Regions from separate parts of the Streptomyces sp. NPDC020917 genome, predicted to be linked through region 1. Evidence: riboswitches for the same ligand, from Rfam matches in the RefSeq annotation. Region 1 holds a riboswitch; each other region holds the start of a gene.
The links. A riboswitch is a leader RNA that binds a small molecule or an ion and turns the genes downstream of it on or off. The one in region 1 is predicted to bind thiamine pyrophosphate.
Positions count from the first base shown of each region.

Region 1 (9,389 bases):
CTCGTCCCCGCCGCTGCGGCCGTCACCGTCGCCGTCGGGCTGCGCTCGTCGCGTCCGAAGGAGGCGCATGACACGCCGGGCAGCCTGCCGTGGGGTGTCGCGCTGGTCGCCGTGGGCCTGTCCGTCGAGGTGGCCGCGCCCAAGGGCGACGGGGTGCCGCTGCCCAGCGGCCTCGGGGTGATCGCGCCGGCCGCGGTCGCCGGCTGGATCGTCACCACCGCGGGACTGGTGCTCGCCGGGCCCGGCCTGGCCTTCTTCTGCGGCCGGCTGCTGGCCGTCTACCGGCCGGGCGCGGTGCGCCTGCTCGCCGGACGGACGCTGCAGTACGAGTCGCGGCGGATCGGCCGCCCGCTGGGCCTGCTCTGCGCGACCGCCGCCGCGGCGCTGTCGGCCTACGCCCTGCAGTCCGGCGCCGGTCACCGGCTCGGGCCGGTGACCGTCTTCGCGTTCACGCTGATCGCGGTGTGCGTGCTGGCCACCGCCGCGGTCGGCCTGTCCGAGACGGGCAACGCCCGGCCCGAGGCGCAGGGCGCGCTGAGCGCGGTGGCCGCCCCGCCGGCGATGCTCCGGGCCGCGCTGGCGGTCCGCGCGGGCGCGCTGGCCGCGGTCCTGGTGGGCGTGGCGTTCCTGGTCGCCGGGCTCAGCACGCTGCCGTAGACCCCCTTTCGGTGACACACCGTCCGGGTGCCGGTGACGTACCGTCAGCGGTCCCGCCGGCGGCCCGACCTCCCCGGTCCTGCCGCGCCGAGGGGGGGGCTAGGGTGCAGGGGTGCCCGCACCCCTGCCTTTCGATGACGCCGACATGGACCGGTTCGCAGGAGCGGAGGGCATACCGATACGGGAGATCCACGACCTCGAGGAGTTCGACCGGGCCGCGCTGGGCGGCAGCCTGGCCGGATGCCGGCTGCAGGCCCTCGACCTGACCGAGCGCACCTTCGCGCTGCTGGTCGTGGACTCCTCGCAGGCGGTGTTCCTGGGCTGCCGGATGGAGCCGCAGGCGCTGGCCCACGTCAGGGCCGGCGGCGCGCTGGTCTTCCCGCCGGTCCCGAACCTGCCGTTCGACCCCTACCGCGGCGCGCCCTACACTCCCGACGAGCTGTATGCGGGCCTGGAGACCGACGGCTACGCGAGCACCCCGGACGCCAGGACCTACGCCTGGTACCGCCGCACTTCGGCCGGCGGCGACGTGCTGGCCTCGATGCTCCGCTCGGTCCACGACGACGCTCTGTCCGACGCGCTCGACGAACGGCTGCGCGGCGCCCGGGTGGTGGGCGTCATGGGCGGCCACGCGATGGAGCGCGGGAGCCTGGAGTACGCGGGCGCGGCCCGCCTGGGCCGGGAGCTGGCCAGGTCCGGCCTCACCGTGGCGACCGGCGGCGGGCCGGGCGCCATGGAGGCGGCCAACTTCGGCGCGTACGCGGCACCGTACGACGACGTCATGCTCGGCAAGGCGCTGGACGTGCTGGCGCGGGTGCCGTCCTTCGGCGCGTCGGTCGGCACGTGGGCGACGGCCGCGATGGCGGTGCGCGACCGGTGGCCGGACGGCGGGCCCTCCTACGGCCTGCCGACCTGGTTCTACGGGCACGAGCCGCCGAACGCCTTCGCCGCGCACATCGCCAAGTTCTTCGCCAACGCCACCCGCGAGGACGGCCTGCTGTCCCGCTGCAACGCCGGCGTGGTGTACCTGCCGGGCGCGGCCGGCACCGTCCAGGAGGTCTTCGACGCGGCCACCGCGAACTACTACGGGTCGCACGGCGATCCCGCCCCCATGGTGCTGGTGAACCGGGCGCACTGGACGACCACGCTGCCGGTGTGGCCGCTGCTGACGGCGCTGGCCGGCAAGCGGCCGATGGCCGACCGCATCGCCCTGGTCGACAGCGTCCGCGAGGTGCCGGCCGCGCTGGCCCGCCTCGCCTGGGGCTGACCGCGCGGCGCCCCGGGCGCCTCAGCCCGCGGCGGCCGCCTCCAGCTCCTTGACCACGATCTTCTTCATGCCGAGCATCGCGGCCATGACGCGCTGCGCGGCCTGCTGGTCGGGGTCGGCGAGCAGTTCGGGCAGCCGTCGGGGCACGATCTGCCAGGACAGGCCGAACCGGTCCTTGAGCCAGCCGCACGGCCCTTCCTCGCCGCCGTCCGCGGTGAGCCGCTGCCACAGGGTGTCGACCTCCTCCTGGGAGCCGCAGTCCACGCTGAGCGAGATCGCCTCGGTGAAGCTGTGCGCGGGCCCGCCGTTGAGCGCCAGGTACCGCTGGCCCGCCAGCTCGAACTCGACGACCAGCGCGGTCCCGGGGGCGCCGGGTCCCGCCTCGCCGCTGCGCTGGACGTCCACGATGCGGGAGTCCTCGAACAGCGAGGTGTAGAACTGCGCGGCCTCCTCGGCCTGGGTGTCGTACCAGAGGAACGTGGTGATCTTCTGCACGGTGCTCTCCTCGTCTCGGTCTGTGCTTCATACGACGAGACGGGCCGCCGAAAATCATCGGTGCAGGACGACGACTTCCGCGGGGTCGAAGGTGACCCCGGTCCGGTCGCCCTCGGCGGGGGCGTCCCGCAGCGTGCACTCGGCCTCCAGCTGCGGCCCGCGCTCCGCGCCGACGACGCCGAGGATCACCGCGACCCGCCCGCCGCGGAAGGTGCGGGCGCGGACCTCGCACAGCAGGCCCTCGTCCGCCGGGCCGAGCAGGACCCCGGGCGGCCGCACCAGAACCCGCGCCCGCCCTTCGGGCGTGCCGTCGGGCACCGGCAGCTTGCCCCAGTCGGTGACGGCGACGCCGCCGCTGACCACGCCGTCGGTGACCGCGTCGAAGCCGAGGAAGCGCGCGACGAACTCCGAGTCGGGCCGCTGCCAGACCTCCAGCGGCGTGCCGCTCTGCGCGATCCGGCCGTCCCGCATGACCACCACGCGGTCGGCGAGCGCGAACGCCTCGCCCTGGTCGTGGGTGACGGCGAGCACCGTGGTGCCCAACCGGCCGAAGAGCTGGCGGAGTTCGACGACCAGCCGTTCGCGCAGCGAGCGGTCGAGCTGGCCGAGCGGCTCGTCGAGCATGAGCAGCCGCGGCTCGGGCGCGAGCGCGCGGGCGAGGGCGACCCGCTGCTGCTCGCCGCCGGACAGCGTGCCCACCGCGCGGTGCGCGGCCCCGGGCAGGCCCACCAGGTCCAGCAGTTCGGCCACCCGCTGCTCCCGCAGGTCGCGCGGGACCCGGTGCATCCGCGGGCCGAAGGCGACGTTGCCGCCGACATCGCGCTGCGGGAAGAGCTGGTGGTCCTGGAACATCAGGCCGACGCCGCGCCGGTGCGGCGGCGTGCCGGCCTGGTCGGCGCCGTCGAGCAGGATCCGCCCGGCGTCCAGCGGCTGCAGCCCGGCCACCGCGCGCAGCAGCGTGGACTTGCCGCTGCCGCTGGGCCCGAGCACGCACACGGTCTCGTGCGCGGCGACGTCCAGGTCGACGCCGTCGAGCGCGGCGCGGTCCCCGAACCGTACGGTGGCGGCGTCGATCCGCAGCAGGGCCATCTAGAACTCCCCGGTCGCATCGGTGATCCGGCGGCCGTCCCCGCGGCGCCGCCAGGCGGTCTCCAGGACGAGCAGGCTGGCCGCGCAGACCGCCATCAAGATGGTGCTGAGCGCCATCGCCTGGCCGTAGTTCATCTCGCCGGCACGGCCGAGCAGGCGGGCCACCGCGACCGGCAGGGTGGGGCTGTCGGGCCGGGCGATGAACACCGTCGCGCCGAACTCGCCGAGCGAGACGGCGAACGCGAAGCCCGCGGCGATCCCCATCGCCCGCGCCACGAGCGGCAGTTCGACCTCGCGCCAGACCCGCAGCGGGGACGCGCCGAGCACCGCGGCGGCCTCCCGCAGCCGGTCGTCGACGGCCCGCAGCACCGGCAGCATGACCCGCACCACGAACGGCACGCCGACCAGGGCCTGTGCGAGCGGCACCAGCAGCCAGGAGTCCCGCAGGTCCAGCGGCGGCTTGTCCAAGGTGATCAGGAAGCCGAAGCCGACGGTGACCGCCGAGGTGCCCAGCGGCAGCATCAGCAGGGCGTCGAAGCCGCGCATCAGCCGGCCGGCCCGGCGCACCAGCGCGGTGGCCGCCAGCGCGCCGACGGCCAGCGCGATCACCGTCGCGACGGCGGCGTAGCGCAGCGAGTTCCAGACCGTCTCCAGCGGCGAGACCAGGAAGGTGCCGCCGTCGCCCGAACCGTCCGCGGAGGACAGCGCCCGGTAGAAGTCGAGGCCGTAGCCGTGGGGGCCGTCGAAGGAGCGGGCGACGAGCACGCCGAGCGGCAGCAGGATCAGCAGCGCGACGACGGCCAGGACACCGGCCAGCAGCACGCGTTCCGCGCCGCGCGGGCGGTGCGCGGTGCGGGCGGCGTCCACCAGCCGCAGGGTCGCCTCACGGCGGCGCACCGTCCAGGCGTGCACGCCGAGGATCGCGCCGACCGCGGCGAGTTGCAGCAGCGTGAGCACCGCGGCGGTCGGCAGGTCCAGCAACTCGGCGGTCTGCCGGTAGATCTCGACCTCCAGGGTGGAGCGGGTGGGGCCGCCCAGGATCTGGATGACGCCGAAGGAGGTGAAGGTGAACAGGAACACCATCAGCGCGGCCGCGGCCACCGCGGGCCCGAGCGCGGGCAGGGTGACCCGGCGCCAGGCCGCGAAGCGGCCGGCGCCCAGCATGCGCGCCGCCTCCTCCTGCCGCGGGTCCAGCTGCGCCCACAACCCGCCGACCGTGCGCACCACGACCGCGTAGTTGAAGAAGACGTGGGCGATCAGGATCGCCCACACGCTGGTGTCCAGCCGGAAGCCGAACAGGCTGTCGGTGAAGCCGCCGCGCCCGAGCAGCGCCAGGAACGCGGATCCCGCGACGACGGTGGGCAGCACGAACGGCACGGTGACCACCGCCCGCAGCAGCTGCTTGCCGGGGAAGTCCAGCCGCGCGAAGACGTACGCGCCGGGCAGCGCGACGGCCAGCGTCAGCGCCGTGGAGGCCGCCGCCTGCCAGCACGTGAACCACAGGACGTGCCGGATCGACGGGTCGCCGAGCACGTCGCCGATCGCTCCCGGCCGCCACCGCCCGCCCTGGTGCAGCCCGCGGGCGACGATGGCGCCGACCGGGTAGGCGAAGAACACCGCGAAGAAGGCCAGCGGCAGGGCCATCAACGCCAGCCGCACACCGGTCGCCCGGCCGCGACCCGGTCGCGGGGACGCGGGTGCGGGTACGGGTGCGGTGGTGGCGGTGGCGGGACCGGCAGGGGCTACAGGACGGTCGACGTCCATGCCTTGACCCAGTCGTCGCGCTTGGCCGCGATCTCGGTCGGCGGGAGGGTCGTCGGGTGCTCGACCTTCGCGCCGTACTTCACGAACTCCTCGGGCTCCGCGGCGCCCTTGACCACCGGGTCGACGTACATCTGCAGCGGCATGTCCTGCTGGAACGCCTTGCTCAGCATGAAGTCGATGAACGCCTTGCCGCCCGCGGGGTTCTTCGCGCCGTGCAGCAGCCCGGCGAACTCGATCTGGCGGAAGCAGGTGCCGGTGGCCACGCCGACCGGGGACTCGGCCGGCGCCGGGGTGACGCCGACGACCTCGGCGGGCGGGCTCGACGCGTAGGAGACCACCAGCGGCCGGTCGCCCTTGGCCTTCTTGCCCGCGGACGAGCCGGAGAAGCGGTCGTTGTACGCCTGCTCCCAGCCGTCGACGACCTCGACGCCGTTGGCCTTCAGCTGCTTCCAGTACCCCTGCCAGCCGGCGTCGCCGTAGGTGGCGACGCTGCCGAGCATGAACGCCAGGCCCGGCGAGGAGGTCGCGACGTTCTCGGTCACCAGCAGGTTCTTGTACTGCGGCTTGACCAGGTCGGCGAAGCTCTGCGGCGGGGCCAGCTTGTGCGCGGCGAAGTAGGCGCGGTCGTAGTTGACGCACACGTCACCGGAGTCGATGGGCGTGGCGCGGTGCTTGGCGGCGTCCAACTGGACGTCGGCGGGCACCTGGTCGAGGCCCTTGGCCGTGTACGGGTCGAACAGGCCGTTGTCGAGGGCGCGCGACAGCAGGGTGTTGTCGACGCCGAAGAAGACGTCGCCGCGCGGGTGGTCCTTGGTGAGGATCGCCTGGTTGACCGCGGCCCCCGCGTCGCCGCCGCGCAGCACCTTGACCGTGTAGCCGGTCTCCTTGGTGAACGCGGCGAGCACGCTCTTCGAGGCGGCGAACGAGTCGTGGCTGACGACGGTGACCGTCTTGCTGCCGGAGGCGGCGCCACCGCTCTTCTTGCCCGACGACGAGCCGCCGCAGGCGCTGAGCGCGGTGGCGCAGGCGGTGGCCAGGACGAGTGCGCCCAGGGCACGCCTGCGGATGGTGCTGTTCATGCTGACTCCCTACGCCGGTATGACCCGGATCAGGTTCGAGGGTCTGCGGCCTGGGACCGAGGTCCCAGCCGCACTCTCAGCGCCGTCTCAGGCGCTCCCCTGTCGGATGTTCACTTGTGGACCGATGTCCGGTGCGCATGCACCGTACCAGCAGCTTTGCCATCCGGTGCCGGCTGCTCCCCGGCGGCCGGTCAGCGCTCGGAAGCGGCGAGCTGCCCGCAGGCGCCGTCGATCTCCTGGCCGCGGGTGTCCCGCACGGTCACCGGGACGCCGTGTCCCTCCAGAGCGGCGACGAACGCCCGCTCGTCCTCGGGCCGGGACGCGGTCCACTTGGAGCCCGGGGTGGGGTTGAGCGGGATCAGGTTGACGTGCACGCGATGGTTCTTCAGCAGCCTGCCCAGCCGGTCGGCCCGCCACGCCTGGTCGTTGATGTCGCGGATCAGCGCGTACTCGATCGAGATCCGGCGGCCGGACTTCTCCGCGTAGTACCAGGCCGCGTCGAGCACCTCGCGGACCTTCCAGCGGGTGTTGACCGGCACGAGGGTGTCGCGCAGCTCGTCGTCCGGGGCGTGCAGGGAGACCGCCAGCCGGCACTTGAAGCCCTCTTCGGCGAACCGGTACATCGCCGGGACCAGGCCGACGGTGGACACGGTGATGCCGCGCTGCGACAGGCCCAGGCCGTCCGGCTCGGGGTCGGTCAGCCGGCGGATCGCGCCGATCACCCGCTTGTAGTTGGCGAGCGGCTCGCCCATGCCCATGAAGACGATGTTCGACAGCCGGGACTGCCCGCCGGGCACCTCGCCGTCACGCAGCGCCCGCATGCCGGCGACGATCTGGTGCACGATCTCCGCGGTCGACAAGTTGCGGTCCAGGCCGGCCTGCCCGGTCGCGCAGAACGGGCAGTTCATGCCGCAGCCGGCCTGTGACGAGATGCACATGGTGACCCGGTCCGGGTAGCGCATCAGCACGGACTCCACGAGCGTGCCGTCGAACAGCCGCCAGAGCGTCTTGCGGGTGTCCCCGCCGTCGCACTCGGCGTGCCGCACCACCGTCATCAGCTCCGGCAGCAGGTCGTCCGCGAGCCGCCCGCGGGCCGCCGCCGGGATGTCCGTCCACGCCGCCGGATCGTCGGCGTACCGCGCGAAGTAGTGCTGCGACAGCTGCTTGGCCCGGAACGGCTTCTCGCCGAGCGCGGCCACCGCCTCCCTGCGCTCCACCGGCGACAGGTCGGCAAGGTGCCGCGGGGGCTTCTTGGCCCCGCGCGGCGCGGCAAATGTGAGTTCTCCGGGTGCAGGCATGATGCCTACCAGTGTCGCAGACCCCCAGCACTCCCCCGTCCGCCCCGGTTTGCGGCCCGGTTGCGGCCCGGTTTGCGGCTGGTTTGCGGCCCGGGGGGGTCAGCCGTTGCCGACGAAGGCCACGAGGAGGAGCCAGACGACGGGGGCGGTGGGGAGGAGGCTGTCGAGGCGGTCCATGATGCCGCCGTGGCCCGGGAGGAGGGCGCCCATGTCCTTGATGCCGAGGTCGCGCTTGATCATGGACTCGCCGAGGTCGCCGAGGGTGGCGCTGGTGGCCGCCGCCAGGCCGAGCAGCAGGCCCTGCCACCACTGGCCGTCGTCGATGAGGTACTGCATCAGCAGGGCGCCGGCCACCATCGCGAAGGCCATCGCGCCGAGCAGCCCCTCGCGGGTCTTGCCGGGACTGATCCGCGGCGCGAGCTTGTGGCGGCCGAAGCGCCAGCCGACCGCGTAGGCGCCGGTGTCGCTGATCACGGTGAGCAGCAGGAACACCAGCACACGCCGCGGCCCGTCGTCCGCGGCGAGCATCATGACCACGAACGTGGCCAGGAACGGCACGTAGAACGCGGCGAACACGCCGGCCGTGACGTCCCGCAGGTAGTTCTCCGGCGGCTGGGCCATCCGCCAGACCAGCACCGCGAGCGCGGTCAGCGCCATGGCGATCCACGCGCCGTCCGCGCCGCGCAGATAGCCGAGCACGACCATCGCCGCGCCGCCGACCGCCAGTGGCACCAGCGGCGCGTGGATGTCCTTGCGCTCGGCCAGGCGCGACGTCAGCTCCCACAGGCCGGTCACCACGGCGGCCACCACGACGCCGACGAACACCGCCTTGACGATGAACAGGGACGCGACGATGACCACGCCCAGTCCGACGCCGACCCCTATCGCCGCCCGCAGGTTGCGTCCCGCGGACTTCTTCACCCGGGTCGGTTCCGGAGCCGGGTCCTGGGCGGGCGGGGGCTCGGCGGCCGGCGGCGGGGATGGCGGCATGGCGGGAGTCTTCCTGCTCGCCCCGGATTCCGTGGCGGAACCCGCCGCATGCGCGGCGCGTGGCGAAGCGCCCCAGGAAGAGTCGTTCACGGAGCTTCGCCTCGCGTCGTCGTCAGGTGGTGGTCGGCCGGGGAGTGTGCGGATGTGGCGCGGCGGGCGTGCCGGAGGTCAGACCTCCAGCAGCTCGGCCTCCTTGTGCTTGAGCAGCTCGTCGATCTGCGCCACGTACTTCGCCGTGGTGTCGTCGAGCTCCTTCTCCGCGCGGCGCACCTCGTCCTCGCCGGTCTCGCCGTCCTTGACGAGCTTGTCGAGCGTCTCCTTGGCCTTGCGGCGGACGCTGCGGATCGAGATCTTCGCGTCCTCGGCCTTGTGCTTGGCGACCTTGATGTAGTCGCGGCGGCGCTCCTCGGTGAGCTGCGGGAAGACCACCCGGATGATACGGCCGTCGTTGCTCGGGTTGACGCCGAGGTCCGAGTTGCGGATCGCCTCCTCGATGTTGCGCAGGCTGCTGCTGTCGAAGGGGGTGATCACCGCCATCCGGGGCTCGGGCACCGCGAAGGAGGCGAGCTGGTTGATCGGGGTGACGGTGCCGTAGTACTCGGCCACGATCTTGTTGAACATCGCCGGGTGCGCACGGCCGGTTCGGATCGCCGCGAAGTCGTCCTTGGCGACGGCCACGGCCTTCTCCATCTTCTCCTCGGCCTCGAGGAGGGTTTCTTCAATCACCATGTGCTCCTGGTCTTCAGAAGG
Region 1 covers NZ_JBIRRR010000004.1:478,786-488,174, reverse strand. Annotated here, with positions in the region: gene ACH4TG_RS12050 (hypothetical protein) at 1-657, shown strand, start outside; gene ACH4TG_RS12045 (LOG family protein) at 803-1,924, shown strand; gene ACH4TG_RS12040 (VOC family protein) at 1,946-2,419, opposite strand; gene ACH4TG_RS12035 (ABC transporter ATP-binding protein) at 2,474-3,508, opposite strand; gene ACH4TG_RS12030 (ABC transporter permease) at 3,509-5,152, opposite strand; gene ACH4TG_RS12025 (thiamine ABC transporter substrate binding subunit) at 5,251-6,351, opposite strand; TPP riboswitch at 6,341-6,462, opposite strand; gene rlmN (23S rRNA (adenine(2503)-C(2))-methyltransferase RlmN) at 6,543-7,649, opposite strand; gene ACH4TG_RS12015 (phosphatidate cytidylyltransferase) at 7,749-8,729, opposite strand; gene frr (ribosome recycling factor) at 8,808-9,365, opposite strand.

Region 2 (9,389 bases), on a different contig from region 1:
ATCCCGGTCATCGCGCTGGTCGTCTTCGGCGGACTCGTCGCGAGCCTGATCAGCATCGTCGTCGGGCTGCTGTTCAAGGTCATCGTCTTCGTGATCCTGGTCGGCGCCCTGGTCTTCGTGGTGAAGCGCGTCACCTCGGGCGGCGGGTCCAAGCGGGACTGGTGACCCCGGTGGGCGCAGCCCGCACCAGCGGGCCGCTCACTTCGCACGGCGGCGGTGACTGCCGCCGCCGGAGCCCCTGGGGAGCCCCGCTCCCCGGCCCCCGGCCGACTGCCCCGGCACCGCGGCACCACCCGCAGGAGGGCGGCCGGCCGTCGCGTACCCGGCCCCGCCCGCCTCACCGCGGCCCCCACCCCCGTCGCCGCCCCGGTCGGCACTGACCACGAGGGCGGCGAGCGCCGTCGTCAGCGGTACCGAGGCCACCAGGCCGATGCTGCCGACCAGGGTCCTGACGATCTCCTCCGCGACCAGCTCGCTGCCCGCCACCTGCACCACCCCGCTGCGGGCGATCGAGAAGAGCAGCAGCAGCGGCAGCGCCGCACCCGCGTAGGCCATCACCAGGGTGTTGACCACCGAGGCGATGTGGTCCCGCCCGATCCGCATCCCGGCGCCGTACAGCTTGCGCCAGCCCGCGCCCGGATCGGCGTCCTTCAGCTCCCAGACCGCGGCGACCTGGGTCACCGTGACGTCGTCCAGCACCCCCAGCGAACCGATGATGATCCCCGCCAGCAGCACGCCCTTGATCTCGATGTGCGGGTACAGGGTGTGGATCACCCCGGTCTCGTCCGAGGTGTTGCCGGTCAGCCGGCTCCAGCCGATGAAGCCGGAGCCCAGCGCCCCGATCAGGAACAGCGAGCACAGCGTGCCCAGCACCGCGACCGAGGTGCGGGCGTTCACGCCGTGGCACATGTACAGGGCGGCCAGCATGATGGCGCTGCCGCCCACCACCGCGACCAGCAGCGGATTGTCGCCGCGCAGGATCGCCGGGAGGATGAACAGCGTCAGCACCGCGAACGACACCGCGAGCGCGACCAGCGCCATCAGCCCGCGCAGCCGCCCCACGACGATCACCGCCAAGGCGAAGATGCCGGCCAGCAGCGCCAGCGGCACGCCGCGCTGGGCGTCGGTGACGGAGTAGCGCTGTCCCGGCTCGGCAGCGGGCGCGTACATCAGGACCACGCCCTCGCCCTTGGTGTAGCGGCGGGTCTGGTCCGGCTGCACGATCTCGGTGAAGCGCGTGCCCTTGTCCGGCCCGGACGTCACCTCGATCGTCGCCTTCTGGCACGCGTCGGAGGCCGGGCCGCCCGCCGACGACTGGTCGGGCAGGGCGTTCGCCGCGCGGCACGAGACGTCGGTCAGGGCGACGACCGTGCCCTTGCGGGTCTGCTGGTCGAACCCGACGCCGGTACGCGCGTGCCCGGGGGCGCCGCCCGGCCAGAGCACGACCAGGCCGACCAGCACCGCGGCGGCGAACGGCACGAGGACCGCGGCGATCACCTTGCGCAGGTGGCGGGAGACCGGCGGCACCGGACCGTGGCCGTGGCCGTGCGCGTGGCTGTGGCCGCCGCCGTGGTCGTGCGTCAGCTCGGGACCGCCGGGGGCCGGTTCGTGCCCGTGGTCGTGGGGGTGGCCGTGCGGGCCTGCAGAGGAGGAGTCCACGGGCAGATCATCGCAAGGGCCCCTGGTGTGTGTCCGCAGACGTTCGCTACCGTTGGGGCCACCTTTGCACACGCGGGAGCTCGGAGCACCGGGCTGAGAGGGCGCTGGATCGCGACAACGCGACGGCTGCGCCGACCGCCGAACCTGTTACCGGGTAATGCCGGCGTAGGGAGTAGGTCTGATGACCATGCAGGATGCGCGCACGCGTGAAATCGGCTGGCACAAGTCGTACCTCACCGGATCACGGACGGACCTGCGGGTTCCGGTCCGGCAAGTGCACCTGACCACCGGCCGCGACGTGACGCTGTACGACACGTCCGGCCCGTACACCGACCCGACCGTGGAGACCGACGTCCGCCGGGGGCTCGCCCCCCTCCGGGAGAACTGGATCGCCGGCCGCGGCGACACCGAGGAGTACTCCGGCCGGCCCGTCCGGCCCGAGGACGACGGCATCAAGCACACCGCGCCCCGCGGAGGACTGCGCAACCTCGACGCGGTCTTCCCCGGGCGCCCGCGGCTCCCCCGCCGCGGGCGGGACGGAGCGCACGTCACCCAACTGGCGTACGCCAGGCGCGGCCAGATCACCCCGGAGATGGAGTTCGTCGCCCTGCGCGAGAACGTCGCGCCCGAGGTCGTCCGCGACGAGATCGCCGCGGGACGCGCGGTGCTGCCGGCGAACGTCAACCACCCGGAGATCGAGCCGATGATCATCGGCAAGCGGTTCCTGGTGAAGGTCAACGCCAACATCGGCAACTCCGCGGTCACTTCCTCCATCGAGGAGGAGGTGGAGAAGATGACCTGGGCGACACGCTGGGGCGCGGACACGGTGATGGACCTGTCCACCGGACGCAACATCCACACCACCCGCGAGTGGGTGCTGCGCAACTCCCCCGTCCCCATCGGCACCGTCCCGCTCTACCAGGCGCTGGAGAAGGTCGACGGGCGCGCCGAGGAACTGAGCTGGGAGGTCTACAAGGACACCGTCATCGAGCAGGCCGAGCAGGGCGTCGACTACATGACGGTGCACGCCGGCGTGCTGCTGCGCTACGTGCCGCTGACCGCCCGCCGCAAGACCGGCATCGTCTCCCGCGGCGGTTCGATCATGGCCGCGTGGTGCCTGGCGCACCACAGGGAGTCCTTCCTGTACGAGCACTTCGAGGAGCTGTGCGAGATCCTCGCCGCCTACGACGTGACGTTCTCGCTCGGCGACGGCCTGCGGCCGGGGTCCATCGCGGACGCCAACGACGAGGCGCAGTTCGCCGAACTGCGCACGCTCGGCGAGCTCAACACCCTCGCCAAGCGGCACGACGTGCAGACCATGATCGAGGGCCCCGGCCATGTGCCGATGCACAAGATCAAGGAGAACATCGACCTCCAGCAGGAGATCTGCGAGGAGGCGCCGTTCTACACGCTCGGCCCGCTGACCACGGACATCGCGCCCGCCTACGACCACATCACCTCGGGCATCGGCGCGGCGATGATCGCCTGGTGGGGCACGGCGATGCTCTGCTACGTCACGCCCAAGGAGCACCTGGGGCTGCCGGACCGCGACGACGTGAAGACCGGTGTGATCACCTACAAGATCGCCGCCCACGCCGCCGACCTGGCCAAGGGCCACCCCGACGCCCAGGCATGGGACGACGCCCTGTCCGACGCGCGCTTCGAGTTCCGCTGGGAGGACCAGTTCAACCTGGCCCTCGACCCCGACACCGCGCGCGCCTTCCACGACGAGACGCTCCCCGCCGAGCCCGCCAAGACCGCCCACTTCTGCTCCATGTGCGGGCCCAAGTTCTGCTCGATGAAGATCTCGCAGGACATCCGCCGCACCCACGGCGCCACCCAGTCCGATGCCGATGCCGACGCCGAGATCGAGGCGGGCATGGCCGAGAAGTCCCGCGAGTTCGCCGCCTCCGGCAACCGCGTCTACCTCCCCCTGACCGACTGACTCCCTGACGCCCTACACCGACGGACCGTCACACCGCAGCTGTGCCCCGGGAGCCTCGCTCTCCGGGGCACAGCCATGCACAGGGCCGGCCGTGGGGTGCCAGGCCCAAGGTGGGGTCAGTTGACCGAGACGGGCGGGGGCCAGCCGACGGGGGCGAAGCTCTTCCACAGGCCCAGGTTGGCGGCGGAGGTGGCCGAGAGGGTGGTGGCGAGGTAGAAGCTGGTCTGGCCCGGCGGGTCGGTGCAGTCGAGGTTCTTGTGGAGCACGATGTCGACGCCGGTGTTGTTGTGCACCTGGCTCACCCCGACGGGGCCGAAGTTCTGGCAGTTGTTCTGGATGGGGCTGTTGATCTGGCGGACGAGGACCACGCCGCGGAAGCCCTGCACCGTACCGCCGGACGAGTCCGAGCAGGCCGCCGCGCCGAGGGCGAGCGGGACGATCGCGCACAGCACGGCAAGCGGACGACGGACACGCATGGGCCTCTCCCGTTCCGACCAGTCGCGGGACAACTGAACTGGGTCGGAACGAGTCAATCCGCCCGTGGCCGGGCCCGCGAGCCGGCAACGTCCAACCGGGGAGGCGCGCCCCCCGGCCGCCGGCTCCGGCGTCCGTCCGGGTGACTAGTCCGGCCGGCGGTCCGGGCCGCTGAAGTCCGGGCTGGTGAAGTCCGGCGAGGAGAAGCGCGGAGCGGCGGCGTGCGGGTCCTGCGGCGAGCTGAAGTCGGGGCGGGTGTAGCCGAGGCGGGGCATCCGGGGCGGCGATGCCGCGGCCGGCCCGGCGGGCGGGGCGGTGGCGGTGGCCGCGGTGGTGGCGTTCGCGGCCGCCTCGGCCAGGGCGTCGTCCAGGAAGGGCACCAGGCCCAGCGTCAGCAGCGCGTCGTGCCACTGCCGGCGGGCCTGCGCGACCTCGGGCGGCATGGCGTCGGGGGCGTCGTGTATCGCCGAGGAGCTGTTGCGCAGCGCGGTCAGCAGCAGCCCGACGCCGCCCAGCAGGACGGACGCGCCCATGAGGGCGGCGAAGAACCACCCGGCGGTGCGCAGCGGCGAGGCGATGCCCGGTTCGGGCGACACCGCGTGCAGGGCGTAGCCGATGAGCAGGAAGATCACGGCGGCGGCGCCGGCCAGCAGGGGCGTGAGGACGGCCATCACCGCGATCAGCCCGGCACCGGATCCGGCGCCCTCGGCGACGCCCATCGCCGCGTAGCCGAACGCCCTGTTGTCGCGGGCGCGCGCCGACGCCCGGTTCGCCTCACGGAACTCCGCACGCAGCGTGCGGTACGCGTCGTACTCCTCGGCGGCCGCCGTCCCGATGAGATCGGACGCGGCGAGCGCCATCGTGCGCAACTGCTCGGCGTTCAGCGGCGACCCGGATTCCGCGTCCATGTCGTCCAGGACGATGCGCAGTGCGTCGTCGAGGACATGCTCGAAATCCGAGCGGTCTTCGTTGAGCAGATGTGGAGCGCTGGTCATGTGCATCCCCCGATGCTCCGACTCTCCGTGCGCGGCTGGACGTTCCACGTGGAACCGTCTCGGCCCGCCGGATGCCAGGAGAGCGGTGTGCCCTACGGATACTGCCGATGGTAGGGCGGTACGTCAGGCCGTGACAGGGTGCAACCAGGAAATGTGGGAGTGGCGGAACCTGCCGGATCGCACGAGTGGTGTGGCAGATTCCGCCTTGTCTTCTGATGGATCGTCAGTTCTCAGCCGACCAGCGGAAGTTGGGCGACCAGCAGTCGGCCGTCCATGGTGACCCCGCCGTCCATGGCCACGGCCAGGTTCTCCGCGTAGACCATCGGCCCGTTCACCGTCTGGCCCCGCTCCTCGCTGTCGAGCGGGTGCTCCCCGCCGACCTCGCCGAGCAGATACGGAATCGGGCTGTGGCCGTGCACGACCCGCTTGCCGCCGTAGGTGCCGAGCAGTTCACGCGCCGCCTGGGCGCCGCCGTCGCCGCGGAAGGCGAATCGCTTGGTCAGCTTCCGGAACAGGTCCCAGCACTCGTCGGCGTCGCTGCGCTGCAGCACCCCGGTGATCGCGTCGTTCATCTCCTCGACGCTGCTGCCGTACTCCAGGTACGCGGTGGTGTCGGAGTGCACCAGCAGGTGGCCGTCCGTGACATGGGCGGCGTCCAGCCGGGAGATCCAGGTCAGGTGGCGGTCCTCCAGCCGCTCCATGTCGGACGGCTGTCCGCCGTTGAGCCGCCAGGCGGCGAGGAAGGACGCGGTGCCGCCGGTGGAGTTGACCGGGGTGTCGCCGAAGCGGTGGGCGCCGAGCAGCAGCAGCTCGTGGTTGCCCATCAGCGCGCGGCAGTAGCCGCCGGCGGCCGCGGCCTCGGCCGAGAGCTGCATGACGAGTTCGATGACGCCGATGCCGTCCGGGCCGCGGTCGGTGAAGTCGCCGAGGAACCACAGCCGGGCGCTGCCCGCGGACCAGTGCCCGTCCGCGTTGACCAGGCCGTTCTCCCGCAGGGCGGCCAGCAGTTCGCTGAGGTAGCCGTGCACGTCGCCGACGACGTACAGCGGTCCCGGGCGGTCGCCCTGATCGGGGGTCACGGTGATCACCGGCAGATCGCGGGCCGTCGGGGTGTAGTCCGGCGGGACCAGCGGGGTGTCGGGGCGGGTGGGCTCGTAACCGGCGGGCGCCGGCGGCGCGCTGGTGCCCGCGTCGTACGAGGGCACGGGCGGGGCCGCGGGGGCGCCGGGTCCGGGCGCACCGGTTCCCGGGGCAGGGCGGTCGTAGGCCGAACCGGGAGCCGGGTAGTCGTGTGCGTACCCGGCGGCCGCTTCGTAGCCGGGCGCCGTCCCGTAACCGGGCGCGGGCTCGGAACCGGGCTCGTACCCGGCACCGGGTTCGTACCCGTGACCTGCCCCCTGAGTCATCGACCCCTCCACGATCGCGCCGCCATCCGCCCATCATAGGAATGACGCTGGCGCGTTGTGACATACCCAGGCACCCGGGTTTTCCCAAGGTCCAGACAAACCACCCCGAATACCGCCCAGTACACCCTCCGGCGGTGCCCGGCACCGCCGTTCACTCGCCGCGCGAGGGCCCTCGGGGCGGGCTGACCGTCGTGCGGTGCGGCCGGCGCTGGGAGGAGGCCCGGATGATCAGCTCGGTGGGCATCACCTGCTGCACCGGGTGGGCGGGGCCGATTCCCTCGATCGCGTCGATGAGCAACTGCACGACAGCCGTGCCGATCCGGCGCGGCTGCAGGGACAGGGTGGTGATCGGCGGATCGGTGCCGGCGTAGCCGCCGCTCTCGCTGCAGCAGACCAGCAGCAGGTCGTCGGGGACGCGTAACCCGTAACGGCGGGCGGCGCCCAGCAGATCGGTGCCGTTGGGGTCGAACAGGCCGTAGACGGCGTCGGGTCGGTCGGGCCGCGCCAGTAAGCGGTCCGCGGCGACGGCGCCGGCGCACGGGTCGTGGGCGGGGTACGCCTCGTAGACCGGTTCCTGGCCCACGCGCGCGCACCAGTCCAGGTACGCGGTGGTGGACAGCCGGGTGTAGGTGTCGGTGCTGGTGCCGGTCAGCAGGCCGATCCGGCGGGCGCCGGCGGCGGCCAGGTGGTCGAGGATGCCGAGCACGGCGTTCTCGTGGTCGTTGTCGACCCAGGCGTGCACCGGCAGGCTGCCCACCGGCCGGCCGTCGCTGACCACCGGCACGCCCTGGCGGACGAGTTCGGTGACCACCGGGTCCTGGTCGGACGGGTCGATGACGACGGTGCCGTCCAGCGCGACGTTGCCCCACACGTCGTGGCGGGACGAGGCGGGCAGGATCACCAGGGCGTAGCCCCGGGCGAGCGCGGCCGAGGTGGCGGCGCGGGCCATCTCGGCGAAGTACGCGAACTCCGTGAAGGTGAACGGTTCTTCGCCGTAGGTCGTCACCGTCAGGCCGATCAGGCCGGAGCGGCCGGTGCGGAGGGTGCGGGCGGCGGCGGACGGGCGGTAGCCCAGCCGGTCGGCGACCTCACGCACATGGCGTCGGGTGGCGTCGGGCAGGCGGCCCTTGCCGTTGAGCGCGTCGGAGACCGTCGTGATCGAGACTCCGGCGGCAGCGGCGACATCCCTGATCCCCGCTCGCTCCAGCCGGCGTCCGATGGGCCGGCTCGCCTGGTGTTTCCCTGCTGCTGTCATGGCGTGCCGATACTAGGGCGGTAGGGGTCCCCCAAGCCTCCGGCTGCCCGATCGGGCGGGAGAACGGTTTCTGCAAGATCGAAGCCTGTATGCAAGGTGGAATATGCAGGCGGCAGGCCCGCGATACGGGGGATACGGGCCTGTTCTCGGCCCCGATGCGGCCATTGGCCCGGCGGCAGCCCGTCCGGCAACTCACTCCTACGGGGGATGCGCGCCACCGCGCACGCCACCCGAGCACGCGTCCCCAACGGGTGACCGGGGCATGGGTGCGCCCTGTGTCGGAGCGCACCCGGCCGACCATCTCCCCAGCCGAACGCCCGGCTCGTAGGGTGAGGCCATGACCACCCCCAAGCTGCGCGCGGAACTGGACGGCATCCCGACGTACAAGCCCGGGCGACCCCCGGCCACGGAGGAGGACGGCGCCTCCGCGGGCCCGGCCTTCAAGCTGTCCTCGAACGAGAACCCCTACCCTCCGCTGCCCGGGGTCCTTCAGGCGGCCACCGCCGCCGCGGGGTCCTTCAACCGCTACCCCGACATGGCCTGCGCGGCGCTCACCGCGGAGCTGGCGGAGCGCTTCGGCGTGCCCGCCGCGCACGTGGCGACCGGCACCGGCTCGGTGGGCGTGGCCCAGCAGCTGCTGCAGGCGACGTCCGGGCCGGGCGACGAGGTGATCTACGCCTGGCGCTCCTTCGAGGCCTACCCGATCATCACCCGGATCAGTGGCGCGGAGGCCGTGCAGGTGCCGCTGGACGCCGAGGAGCGGCACGACCTGGACGCGATGGCCGACGCGGTCACCGACCGGACCCGGCTGATCTTCGTCTGCAACCCCAACAACCCGACCGGCACCGTGGTGCGGCGGGCCGCCCTGGAGCGGTTCCTGGACCGGGTGCCGTCCGATGTGCTGGTCGTACTGGACGAGGCCTACCGGGAGTTCATCACCGACGACGAGGTGCCGGACGGCGTCGACGTCTACCGGGACCGCCCGAACGTGGCGGTGCTGCGCACCTTCTCCAAGGCGTACGGCCTGGCGGGGCTGCGGGTCGGTTTCGCGATCGCGCACGAGCCGGTGGCCGCCGCGCTGCGCAAGACCGCGGTCCCCTTCGGGGTGAGCCAGCTGGCCCAGGACGCCGCCGTGGCCAGCCTGCGCGCCGAGCCGGCCCTGCTGGAGCGGGTGGCCGCGCTGGTGGTGGAGCGGAACCGGGTCGTCGAGGCGCTGTCCGGCCAGGGCTGGACCGTGCCGGAGACCCAGGCCAACTTCGTCTGGCTGCGGCTGGGGGAGCGCACCATGGACTTCGCCGCGGCGTGCGAGCGGGCCGGGGTGACGGTCCGGCCGTTCGCCGGTGAGGGCGTGCGGATCACCGTCGGTGAGACCGAGGCGAACGCGATCATGCTGCGGACCGCGGAGGCGTTCCGCAAGGAGCTGTAGCCGCCGGCGGCCCTCCCCCAGGGCGTCGCTTGGCCCCGTTTTCCGCCTGTTTCAGGCCCTTGAGCCCCCTGACCCACCCCCGGTGTCAGGGGGCTTTTTGGCGTAGGCGATACTACCTTGTGAATGTATTCACGTTCACAAGCGAACGTGTCGTACCCATACGTCACGTCTTGTCTGGTGAACAGGGCGAATCACTCGCCGTCGCGGAAAGGGAGGCGAACCGTGCAGA
Region 2 covers NZ_JBIRRR010000002.1:246,894-256,282, forward strand. Annotated here, with positions in the region: gene ACH4TG_RS05025 (DUF5326 family protein) at 1-165, shown strand, start outside; gene ACH4TG_RS05030 (YibE/F family protein) at 199-1,659, opposite strand; TPP riboswitch at 1,722-1,848, shown strand; gene thiC (phosphomethylpyrimidine synthase ThiC) at 1,841-3,604, shown strand; gene ACH4TG_RS05040 (hypothetical protein) at 3,721-4,080, opposite strand; gene ACH4TG_RS05045 (hypothetical protein) at 4,225-5,079, opposite strand; gene ACH4TG_RS05050 (metallophosphoesterase) at 5,304-6,479, opposite strand; gene ACH4TG_RS05055 (LacI family DNA-binding transcriptional regulator) at 6,631-7,734, opposite strand; gene hisC (histidinol-phosphate transaminase) at 8,072-9,160, shown strand; gene ACH4TG_RS05065 (cytochrome ubiquinol oxidase subunit I) at 9,383-9,389, shown strand, end outside.
Region 2: linked by a shared signal. The riboswitch ahead of thiC (phosphomethylpyrimidine synthase ThiC) and the one ahead of ACH4TG_RS12025 (thiamine ABC transporter substrate binding subunit) in region 1 are both predicted to bind thiamine pyrophosphate.

Region 3 (9,389 bases), on a different contig from region 1:
AACTGGCCGTCGCTGATGTACCAGACGCCGGCCCCGACACCGACCAGCGCCAGCAGCACCAGGAGCACGGTCAGCGGGCCGCGGCGGCCGCGCCGCGCCCGGGTCCCCGAGCCGGGGGCCGCGCCCGCGCCGGAGTGCTCAGGTTCCTGGCGCTCGGGCGGCGGCAGCAGCAGCCTGCTGGTGCGGTTGAGCGCCGGGTCCTCGCCGGCACCCGCCCCGGCCGGGGCGTCGGCGGCGTGGGAGGCCGGCACGGCGTCCGCGACGGGCAGCGGCACCACGCTGGTCCGCTCCTCCGACCCGGCCGGCACCGCGTCGGCCGGCGGGCGCAGCCGCATCTGCACGGTGCCCTCGTCGTTCCCGCCGCCCGCGCCGGGCGCCGCGGCGGCGGCCCGCGGGTCACCGGGCCGCCCGTCGAGCTGGTCCGCGGTCAGCTCCGCGCGGACCGCGCGCACCTCGGCCAGCATCTCCACCGCGTCCGCCGGGCGCTCCTCGGGGACGCGCGCCGACGCCCGGGCGACCAGGGCGTCCAGCCCCGGCGCGAGCGACGGCGCCAGCGCCGAGGGGGCCGGCACGTCCTCGTTGAGGTGCTGGTAGATCACCTTCATCGGGGTGTCGCCGGGGTACGGCTTGCGGCCGGTCAGCATCTCGTAGAGCACCAGGCCGCACGCGTACACGTCGCTGCGCTGGTCCACGGTGCCGTGCCCGATCTGCTCGGGCGCCAGGTAGGAGACGGTGCCCAGCAGGGCCCCGGTGGACGCGCTGGTCTGCGTGTCGACCGCCCTGACCAGACCGAAGTCGGCGACCTTCACCCGGCCGTCGTCCCCTATCAGGACGTTCTCCGGCTTCATGTCGCGGTGCACGAGACCGGCCCGGTGGGCGGCGCCGAGCGCGGCCAGCACCGGCTCCAGGATGTCCAGGGCCGCCCGCGGCTGCAGCGCGCCGCGCTCCCTGAGCACGTCCCGCAGCGTGCAGCCGGCGATGTACTCCATCGCCAGGTAGACGTAGGTGCCGTCCTGGCCCTGGTCGAAGACACCCACCACGTTCGGGTGGGCCAGCTTGGCGACCGCCTTCGCCTCGCGGATGAACCGCTCCACGAAGCCGGTGTCGCCGGCCAGGCCGGGGTGCATCACCTTCAGCGCGAGCACGCGGTCGAGCCGGGTGTCCACGGCCCGGTAGACCGTCGCCATCCCCCCGACGGCGATGCGGCCCTCGACCCGGTACCGCCCGTCGAGCACCTGCCCGACGAGCGGGTCCTGCACGCTGATGTCCACGACGCCCGATTCTACGAGTCCGGCTTGCCCCATCCGGCGGTACGCGCCCGCTCTGTGCCCCACCCGTGGCGATCCGGAACAATTCCGTGACCTGGACGACCTGGCCGGCCCCGGTGCGGCCGGCGGCCGTCCGGGGGCAGGTCAGCCGGGGACGGGGGCCGTCCGGGGGAGGCGTCAGAAGGCCGGGCGCTCGGGGTCGAGGTCCGCGGTGCCGTCCGCCGGGGAGGACGCCAGGGCGTGGTGGCGGCGGGGGATGCGGCCGGCCCGGTGGGCGAGCCGCCCGGCCGTGACGGCGTCCCGCATCGCCTGGGCCATCAGCACCGGCTCCCGGGCCCGGGTCACCGCGGAGGCCAGCATCACCGCGGCGCAGCCCAGTTCCATCGCCAGCGCCGCGTCCGAGGCCGTCCCCGCGCCCGCGTCCAGGATCACCGGCACGCCCGCCCGCTCGGTGATGAGCCGGAAGTTGTGCGGATTGCGGATCCCGAGGCCCGAGCCGATCGGGGAGCCCAGCGGCATGATCGCCGCGCACCCCACGTCCTCCAGCTTGCGCGCCAGCACCGGGTCGTCACTGGTGTACGGCAGCACCGTGAACCCGTCGTCCACCAACGTCTCGGCGGCGTCGAGGAGTTCGACCGGGTCGGGCAGCAGCGTCCGCTCGTCGGCGATGACCTCCAGCTTGACCCAGTCGGTGCCCAGCGCCTCGCGGGCCAGCCGCGCGGTCAGCACCGCCTCGCCCGCGGTGTAGCAGCCCGCGGTGTTGGGCAGCACCCGGATGCCGTGCGCGGCCAGCACCGACAGCACCGAGCCCTTCGTGGACGGGTCCAGCCGGCGCATCGCCACCGTGGTCAGTTCGGTGCCCGAGGCCAGGAGCGCCTGTTCCAGCACCTCCAGGCTGGGCGCGCCGCCGGTGCCCATGATCAGGCGGGAGGTGAACGCGGCGTCGCTGATCCGCAGCAGGTCGTCCATGGTCAGCCTCCCTGCACGGCGGTGAGGATCTCCACCCGGTCGCCGTCGGCCAGCGGGGTCGCCGCCCAGCGGGCGCGCGGCACGACCGTCTCGTTGACGGCGGCGGCCACCCCGGACGGAGCGGCGGTGAGCGAGGCCACCAGGGACTGCAGGACGAGCGGCGCGGCCAGTGCCCGCGGCTCCCCGTTGACGTGCACGGTGATCGTCATGCCGGCTGCTCCTGCCGTGCGGGGGTGAACCGCTGGGCGCCGAACGCCCGCGCGTAGGGCGGCAGTCCGCCGTCCGGAGAGGTCAGCACCTCGGCCATCGCGTCGCCGGTCACCGGGGTGAGCAGCACCCCGTTGCGGTGGTGGCCGGTGGCCAGCAGCAGGCCGTCCACGGCGGTGGCGCCGAGCAGCGGCGCGTTGTCCGGCGAGCCGGGCCGCAGCCCGGCCAGCATCTCGGTGAGCGGGAGTTCGGTGATGCCCGGCACCAACTCGTGGGCGTCCCGGAGCAGTTCGTAGACGCCGCCGGCGGTGACGGTGGTGTCCCAGCCGAACTCCTCGCTGGTCGCGCCCAGGACCAGCTCGCCGTTCTCCCGCGGCACCAGGTAGACATGGCTGCCGCGGACCACCGCGCGCACCGTGCGCGACAGGAACGGCGCGTGGCCCGCGGGGATCCGCAGCCGCAGGATCTGCCCCTTGACCGGGCGTACCGGCGGCAGCAGTTCGGGTGGCAGCCCGCCGATGCGGCCGCTCTCGCTGCCCGCGGCCAGCACGGTCCGCCCGGCCGCCAGCACCGTCCCGTCGTCGAGCACCACGCCCGTCGCGCGGCCGGCGGCCGTCCCGATCCGGGCCGCGGCCGCCCGGACGAAGGCCACGCCGGTGCGCTCGGCCGCCCGCAGCAGGGCCGCGGCCAGCCGCCGCGGGTCGACCTGGTGGTCGCCGTCCACCCGCAGCCCGCCGCGCACGCCCGGCGCGAGCAGCGGTTCCAGCCGGCGGCAGTCCCGGCCGCCCAGCCACTGCGACTCCAGGCCCAGCGACGTCTGGAACGCGTGCAGGTCCCGCAGATGCGCGCGGTCGTCCGCGTCCAGCGCGACCGCGAGCGTGCCGCAGCGGCGGTAGCCGGTGTCCAGGCCGGTGAGCTCCTCGAGCTCCCCGACGAACGCCGGATAGCGCTGCGCCGAGGCCAGGTTGAGGTCGAGCAGCGTCTGCTCGCCGTACTGCAGCTCGGTCACCGCGGCGAGCATGCCGGCGGCCACATGGGCGGCGCCGCCGCCGGGTGCCGGGTCCACGACTGCGGTCCGCAGGCCGCGTTGGGCGGCGCGCCAGGCGGTGACCAGCCCGATCAGGCCGCCGCCGACGACCAGGACGTCGGGAGCGGGGGCGGTGGGGGCGGTGGGGGCGGACGGGGCGGATGAAGGTGTGTGGCTGCGCGTCAACGCGCTCTCCCTTCGCCGGCATGACCCGGATCAGGTTCGTACGGTCGGCGGCCGGCCAGCCGCCCTCTCAGCCCGGTCCGCCCGGGCTCCCGCGTGTGCGGCACCCACCCTACCCCGCGGGCCGCGGCCCCGAACGGGCCCGGAACGGGGGCGGGGAGGCGCGGAACGGCGCGGGTCGGGAGGGCCGGCCGGGCGGAGAGCTACCGTGATCTCGTGAAAGAGCTGCACGCGGTGATCGTCGGCGCGGGAATGGCCGGCGTCCAGACCGCCCTGGAACTCCGCCAGCAGGGCTGGCGTTCGCCGGTGACGATCCTCGGCGCCGAACCGCACGCCCCCTACGACCGCCCGCCCCTGTCGAAGGCCGTCCTGCTCGGCGCCACCGGCGGCGACGCGCTCCTCGACGTCCGGTTCGACGTCGACTTCGCCGCCCTCGGCGTCGAACTGCGCCTGGGCGTCCACGCGCAGGCGCTGGAGGCTGCGGACCACCGGCTCGTCACCGACGCCGGGCCGGTCGGCTACGACCGGCTGGTGCTGGCGACCGGCGCGTACGCGGCGGCGCTGCCCGGCACCGCGGATCTGCCGGGCGTGTACCCGCTGCGCACCCTGGACGACGCCGCCGCGCTGCGCCCGGTGCTGGACGCCAAGCAGCGCGTCGTGGTGGTGGGCGCCGGCTGGATCGGCGCGGAGTTCGCCACCGCCGCCCGGCAGGCCGGCTGCGAGGTGACGGTCGTGGAGGCCGCCGAGCGGCCGCTGGCGGGAGTGCTGCCGGCGAGCGTGACGGCGCCCATGACCGGCTGGTACGAGGAGGCGGGCGTCGAGCTGCGCACCGGCACGCCGGTCGCCTCGGTCGAGCCGGGCGCGGTGCTGCTCGCCGACGGCAGCAGGCTGCCGGCCGCCGCGGTGGTGGTCGGGATCGGCGCCCGGCCGGCCACCGGCTGGCTCGCCGGCTCGGAGGTCGTCCTGGACGCGCGGGGCGCGGTACGGGCCGACGACCGGCTGCGCACCACCGCGCCCGACGTGTACGCGGTCGGCGACTGCGCCTCCTTCCCGTCCGCCCGCTACGGCGAGCGGATGCTCATCCACCACTGGGACAACGCCGTGCAGGGCCCCCGGACCGCGGCGGCCAACCTGCTCGGCGGGGACGTCGCCTACGACCCGGTGCCGTACTTCTGGTCCGAGCAGTTCGGCCGGTTCGTGCAGTACGCCGGGCACCACGACGGGGCCGACCTGATGCTGGGCCGCGGCGACCCGTCGGGGCCCGCCTGGTCGGTGGTGTGGCTGCGGGAGGGCCGGCTGGTGGCGGTCCTCGCGGTGGGCCGCCCGCGCGACATGGCGCAGGCCCGCAAGCTCATCGCCGCCTCGGCCGCGCTGGACCCGGTGCTGGCCGGGGACCCGGCGGTGCCGCTGAAGGCCGCGGTGCGCTGACGCCGGCGCGGGCCCCCGGGGGACCGCCCCCCGGACGGCGGGCGGTTCGGCGGTGTGCCGCAGCGGTTGTCGGCGCAAGATGGCACCCTGGGCCTGTGACTGTTTTCTCGTCGGTTGACGCACACATCGACGCACTGGTCCCCTCCTGGCTCACCCTGCCGGAGGTCGCCGAGCGTCTCGATCTCGAAGTGACCCGGATCCGGCCGCTGATCAAGGAAGGGCAGCTCATCGCGGTCCGCCGCGGTGAGAACAAGGCGCTGATGGTCCCCAGGGACTTCATCGGTGACGGAAAGATCATCAAGGGCCTGACGGGCACCCTCACCGTCCTGAAGGACGACGGCTTCACGGACGAGGAGGCGCTGGAGTGGCTCTTCACCGCTGACCCGACCCTGCCCGGCACCCCCGTCCAGGCACTGCGCGAGAATCGCGGGACCGAGGTGAAGCGCCGCGCGCAGGCGCTCGCCGTGTAGCCCGACCTTCTGGGGGGAGCCCGATGAGCGCCACGGCACGCGAGCAGCTCGCCGACGCCCGTCTGTACCTGTGCACCGACGCCCGCGCCGAACGCGGCGACCTCGCCCGGTTCGCGGACGCGGTGCTCGGCGCCGGTGTGGACGTCATCCAGCTCCGCCAGAAGGGCATCGAAGCCCGCGAGGAACTCGCCGCGCTCGCCGTGCTGGCGGCCGCCTGCCGCCGGCACGGGCGGCTCCTCGCGGTCAACGACCGCGCCGACGTGGCGCACGCGGCCGGTGCGGACGTACTGCACCTGGGGCAGGGCGACCTGCCGGTGCCGGCCGCGCGCGCCCTGCTCGGCGACGAGGTGGTGATCGGCCGCTCCTGCCACGCAGAGCCGGAGGTCGACGCGGCCGCCGCCGAAGTGGGCGCGGACTACTTCTGCACCGGACCGGTGTGGCCGACCCCCACCAAGCCCGGCCGCCCGGCGCCCGGCCTCGACCTGGTCCGCTACGCCGCGGGCCTGGGCACCCGCCCCTGGTTCGCCATCGGCGGCATCGACCTGGACAACGTCGGCCAGGTCCTGGACGCCGGCGCCCGCCGGATCGTGGTGGTCCGGGCGATCACCGAGGCCGCCGACCCGGCCGCCGCCACCGCCGCGCTGGCCGCCGCGGTCAGATCCGCGGCCTGACCCGCCCTAAGGCCCGCCACCAGGCGTTCCCGCCGCCCGCCCTGCCGACCGGCCGCGGGCCGCGTATTGTCCACCAGGTGGACGGGAATCGGGCCGAGGCGGGCATATCGGCCCGCCCGGTCACCCACGGTCGCCGACCGAGGTTAGCCTGCAGACATGGCTCTGGGGACTTCATCCACTCGCACCGACCGGGCGGTCACGATTCGTGAGCTGCTCGCCGGCGGCGGGCGCTCGTACTCGTTCGAGTTCGCCGCGCCCAAGACCGAGAAGGGCGAGCGGACCCTGTGGAACGCGATCCGCCGGATCGAGGCGGTGGGCCCGACCTTCGTGTCGGTGACCTACGGCGCCGGCGGCTCCTCACGCGAGGGCACGGTCCGCGCCACCGACCGGATCGTCTCCGACACCACGCTCACCCCCTGCGCGCACCTGACCGCCGTCAACCACTCGGTGGCCGAGCTGCGCAACATCATCGGGCAGTACGCCGACGCCGGGATCCGCAACATGCTGGCCGTCCGCGGCGACCCGCCGGGCGACCCCATGGGGGAGTGGGTCCCGCACCCGCAGGGCCTGACCTACGCCGCCGAGCTGGTCCGGCTGATCAAGGAGTCCGGCGACTTCTGCGTGGGCGTCGCGGCGTTCACCGAGATGCACCCGCGGTCCACCGACCCGGCCGAGGACACCCGCCACTTCATCGAGAAGTGCCGGGCCGGCGCGGACTTCGCCATCACCCAGATGTTCTTCGACGCGGACGCGTACCTGCGGCTGCGCGACCGGGTCGACGCGGCCGGCTGCACCGTCCCGATCATCCCCGAGGTGATGCCGGTGACCAACGTCCGGCAGATCGAGCGGTTCTCCCAGCTCGGCAACGCGCCCTTCCCGCCCGAGCTGGCCGATCGCATCCTCGCGGTGCAGGACGACCCGGCCGCGGTGCGCGAGATCGGCATCGAGTTCACCACCGAGATGTGCCGGCGTCTGATGGCCGAGGACATTCCCGGGCTGCACTTCATTACTCTTAACCACTCCACCGCATCGCTGGAGATCTACGAGAACCTCGGACTCCACCAGCGGGCCGCGTGACACCCTAGGGGCGAGGAGGTGAGCAGCACGTGGGCTACTCCATGCTCTACGTCGCGTTCGGCATCGTCGCACTGTGGCTGCTCGGCGAAGTGCTGCTGCAGTACAAGGCGCGGTTGCGCTGGCGGCTGCTCGCCTTCACCGGCTTCCTCGGCGTGGCCGCCGGCGTCTACGAGCGCCAGATCGTCCTGATCCTGCTGGGCGCGGTCGCGTTCGGCACCGGGCAGACCTTCGTCACCCTGTCCTACAAGCGCGGCTTCTCCACCGGCTGGGCGCTCGGCGGGCGTCCCGGCTCCAGCCGCCGCCGCAGGGGCGCCGGAGCGCGCGTCGCCGACCCGGTCCTGGAGGTCACCCCGGTCGAGCCGTCCCACGAGGCGGCCGGCCCCGCGGGGCAGGACGTGCTGACCGGCGAGCAGGACCAGCACACGCAGATCTACCAGCCCGTCCCGATGCACGACGACAGCGGCGAGTACCCGCAGTACGACGGCCCGCCCTCGTACACCGCCGACCCGTACACCAGCGGCGGCTACGAGGGGTACGGCGCCCAGGGCTACGACGGCTGGGGCGGCGGCGCGCCGCCGCCGGCCGCGGCCGGCGCCTCCTACGACTCCGGTTCCTACCAGGGCGGTCACGGCGGCGGCTACGACCCGTCCGGCGGCTGGGGCGCCGAGCAGGACTACGGCCAGGGCGGCTACCAGCAGCCCGCCGCCGCCTCCTACGACCAGGGCTACGGCGGCTACGGCGACGGAGGTTACGGCCAGCACGGCACGGGGGACTGGACGCCGCAGCCGCCCTCCCCGCAGCCCGACCAGCCGGGTGGCTCCTACCCGGGCCAGCAGCAGCCCGCGGCCGACCCGTACGCGGCGTACGGCTACGACCCGCAGGCGCAGCCGTACATCCCGCCGCAGCCGCAGCAGCCGCCGTACGAGCAGCAGCAGCCGGCGCAGCAGCATCACTACGCCGACCCGTACGACCCCTACCGGTACTGATTCCCCGGCCGAGGCCCTACGGCTGCCGGACCGGCAGCCGGGCCGCCGCCGTCCCCATGCCGGCCGGGGCGGCCGTCCATGCGGGGCGGACGGCCGCCGCCGCGGCGGCGCGGGGGAAGTCCCGCCGCAGCGCGGTCTCGGTGTAACGCCCGGAGTTCCGGTGCCAGTTGACGATGCCCGCCATCCAGTCGCGCAGTTCCTGCACATAGCCGAGCAGCACCTCGCGGGCCCGCTCGTCCAGCGCGAACTCCTCGAACAGGGCGGGCAGCTGGACGTCGGTGATGTGCCGGAACTCGGCCAGCCTGGCCGCCAGCAGGTCGGCGACCACGTCCATCGCCTGCTGGGGCTCGCAGTCCAGGAAGTTCTGCACCACCAGGACCGCGTTGTGGATCTCGCCCTCGTACTCGATCTCCTTGCGGTACGAGAAGACGTCGTTGAGCAGGCAGGCGAAGTCCGCGGCGGCCTGCTCCATGCCCCGCACGGGGCGGGAGCGGTAGACCTCGTCCGGCAGGACGTCGCCGTGGCCGATCCTGGACAGGCTCATCGTCAGCCCGGAGCCGAAGGTCGCGCGGCGCATCTCGATGTAGTCCACCGGGTCCGGCACCCGGTTCTGCTTCTGGTTGGCCACCTCCCACACCCAGCTGTCGCACATCTCCTCGACCGCGGTCCGGAAGCGGCGCCGCGACGGGCCGTCCATCCGCCCCGCGGTGCGCCGCCACAGGTCGTCCAGCCCCCGCTCCAGCGCGGTCTGCGGCGGCGGCACCGGGCCCCCGTCCAGCGGCATGAAGAGCCGGAAGCGCTCGGTGGCCGCCTTGGCGCCTGCCAGGCCCGCGGCGCCCCGGCCGAAGACGACCGGGTAGTAGTCGTCGCCGTAGGTGCCCCAGGCCAGCCAGTCCGTGGTCAGGCCCAACTGCTCGGCGTCGGCGGCCGGATGGATGCCGGCCGCGCACAGCGCCAGGTCCTGGTCCGCCAGCTTGCCGGCGTTCCACAGCCCGCCCGGCACCGGGAAGCCGGGCTCGGGGCCGAGCAGGCCCGTCTCCCGCGCCCACCCGAGGTTGTGCGCGCGGGCGGCGTCCAGGTGCGGGTTGAGCGTGAGCGGGAAC
Region 3 covers NZ_JBIRRR010000001.1:609,465-618,853, forward strand. Annotated here, with positions in the region: gene pknB (Stk1 family PASTA domain-containing Ser/Thr kinase) at 1-1,271, opposite strand, end outside; gene ACH4TG_RS02610 (thiazole synthase) at 1,446-2,237, opposite strand; gene thiS (sulfur carrier protein ThiS) at 2,240-2,446, opposite strand; gene thiO (glycine oxidase ThiO) at 2,443-3,585, opposite strand; TPP riboswitch at 3,648-3,760, opposite strand; gene ACH4TG_RS02625 (NAD(P)/FAD-dependent oxidoreductase) at 3,871-5,082, shown strand; gene ACH4TG_RS02630 (Rv2175c family DNA-binding protein) at 5,178-5,552, shown strand; gene thiE (thiamine phosphate synthase) at 5,576-6,223, shown strand; gene metF (methylenetetrahydrofolate reductase [NAD(P)H]) at 6,380-7,300, shown strand; gene ACH4TG_RS02645 (hypothetical protein) at 7,330-8,286, shown strand; gene ACH4TG_RS02650 (germacradienol/geosmin synthase) at 8,303-9,389, opposite strand, start outside.
Region 3: linked by a shared signal. The riboswitch ahead of thiO (glycine oxidase ThiO) and the one ahead of ACH4TG_RS12025 (thiamine ABC transporter substrate binding subunit) in region 1 are both predicted to bind thiamine pyrophosphate.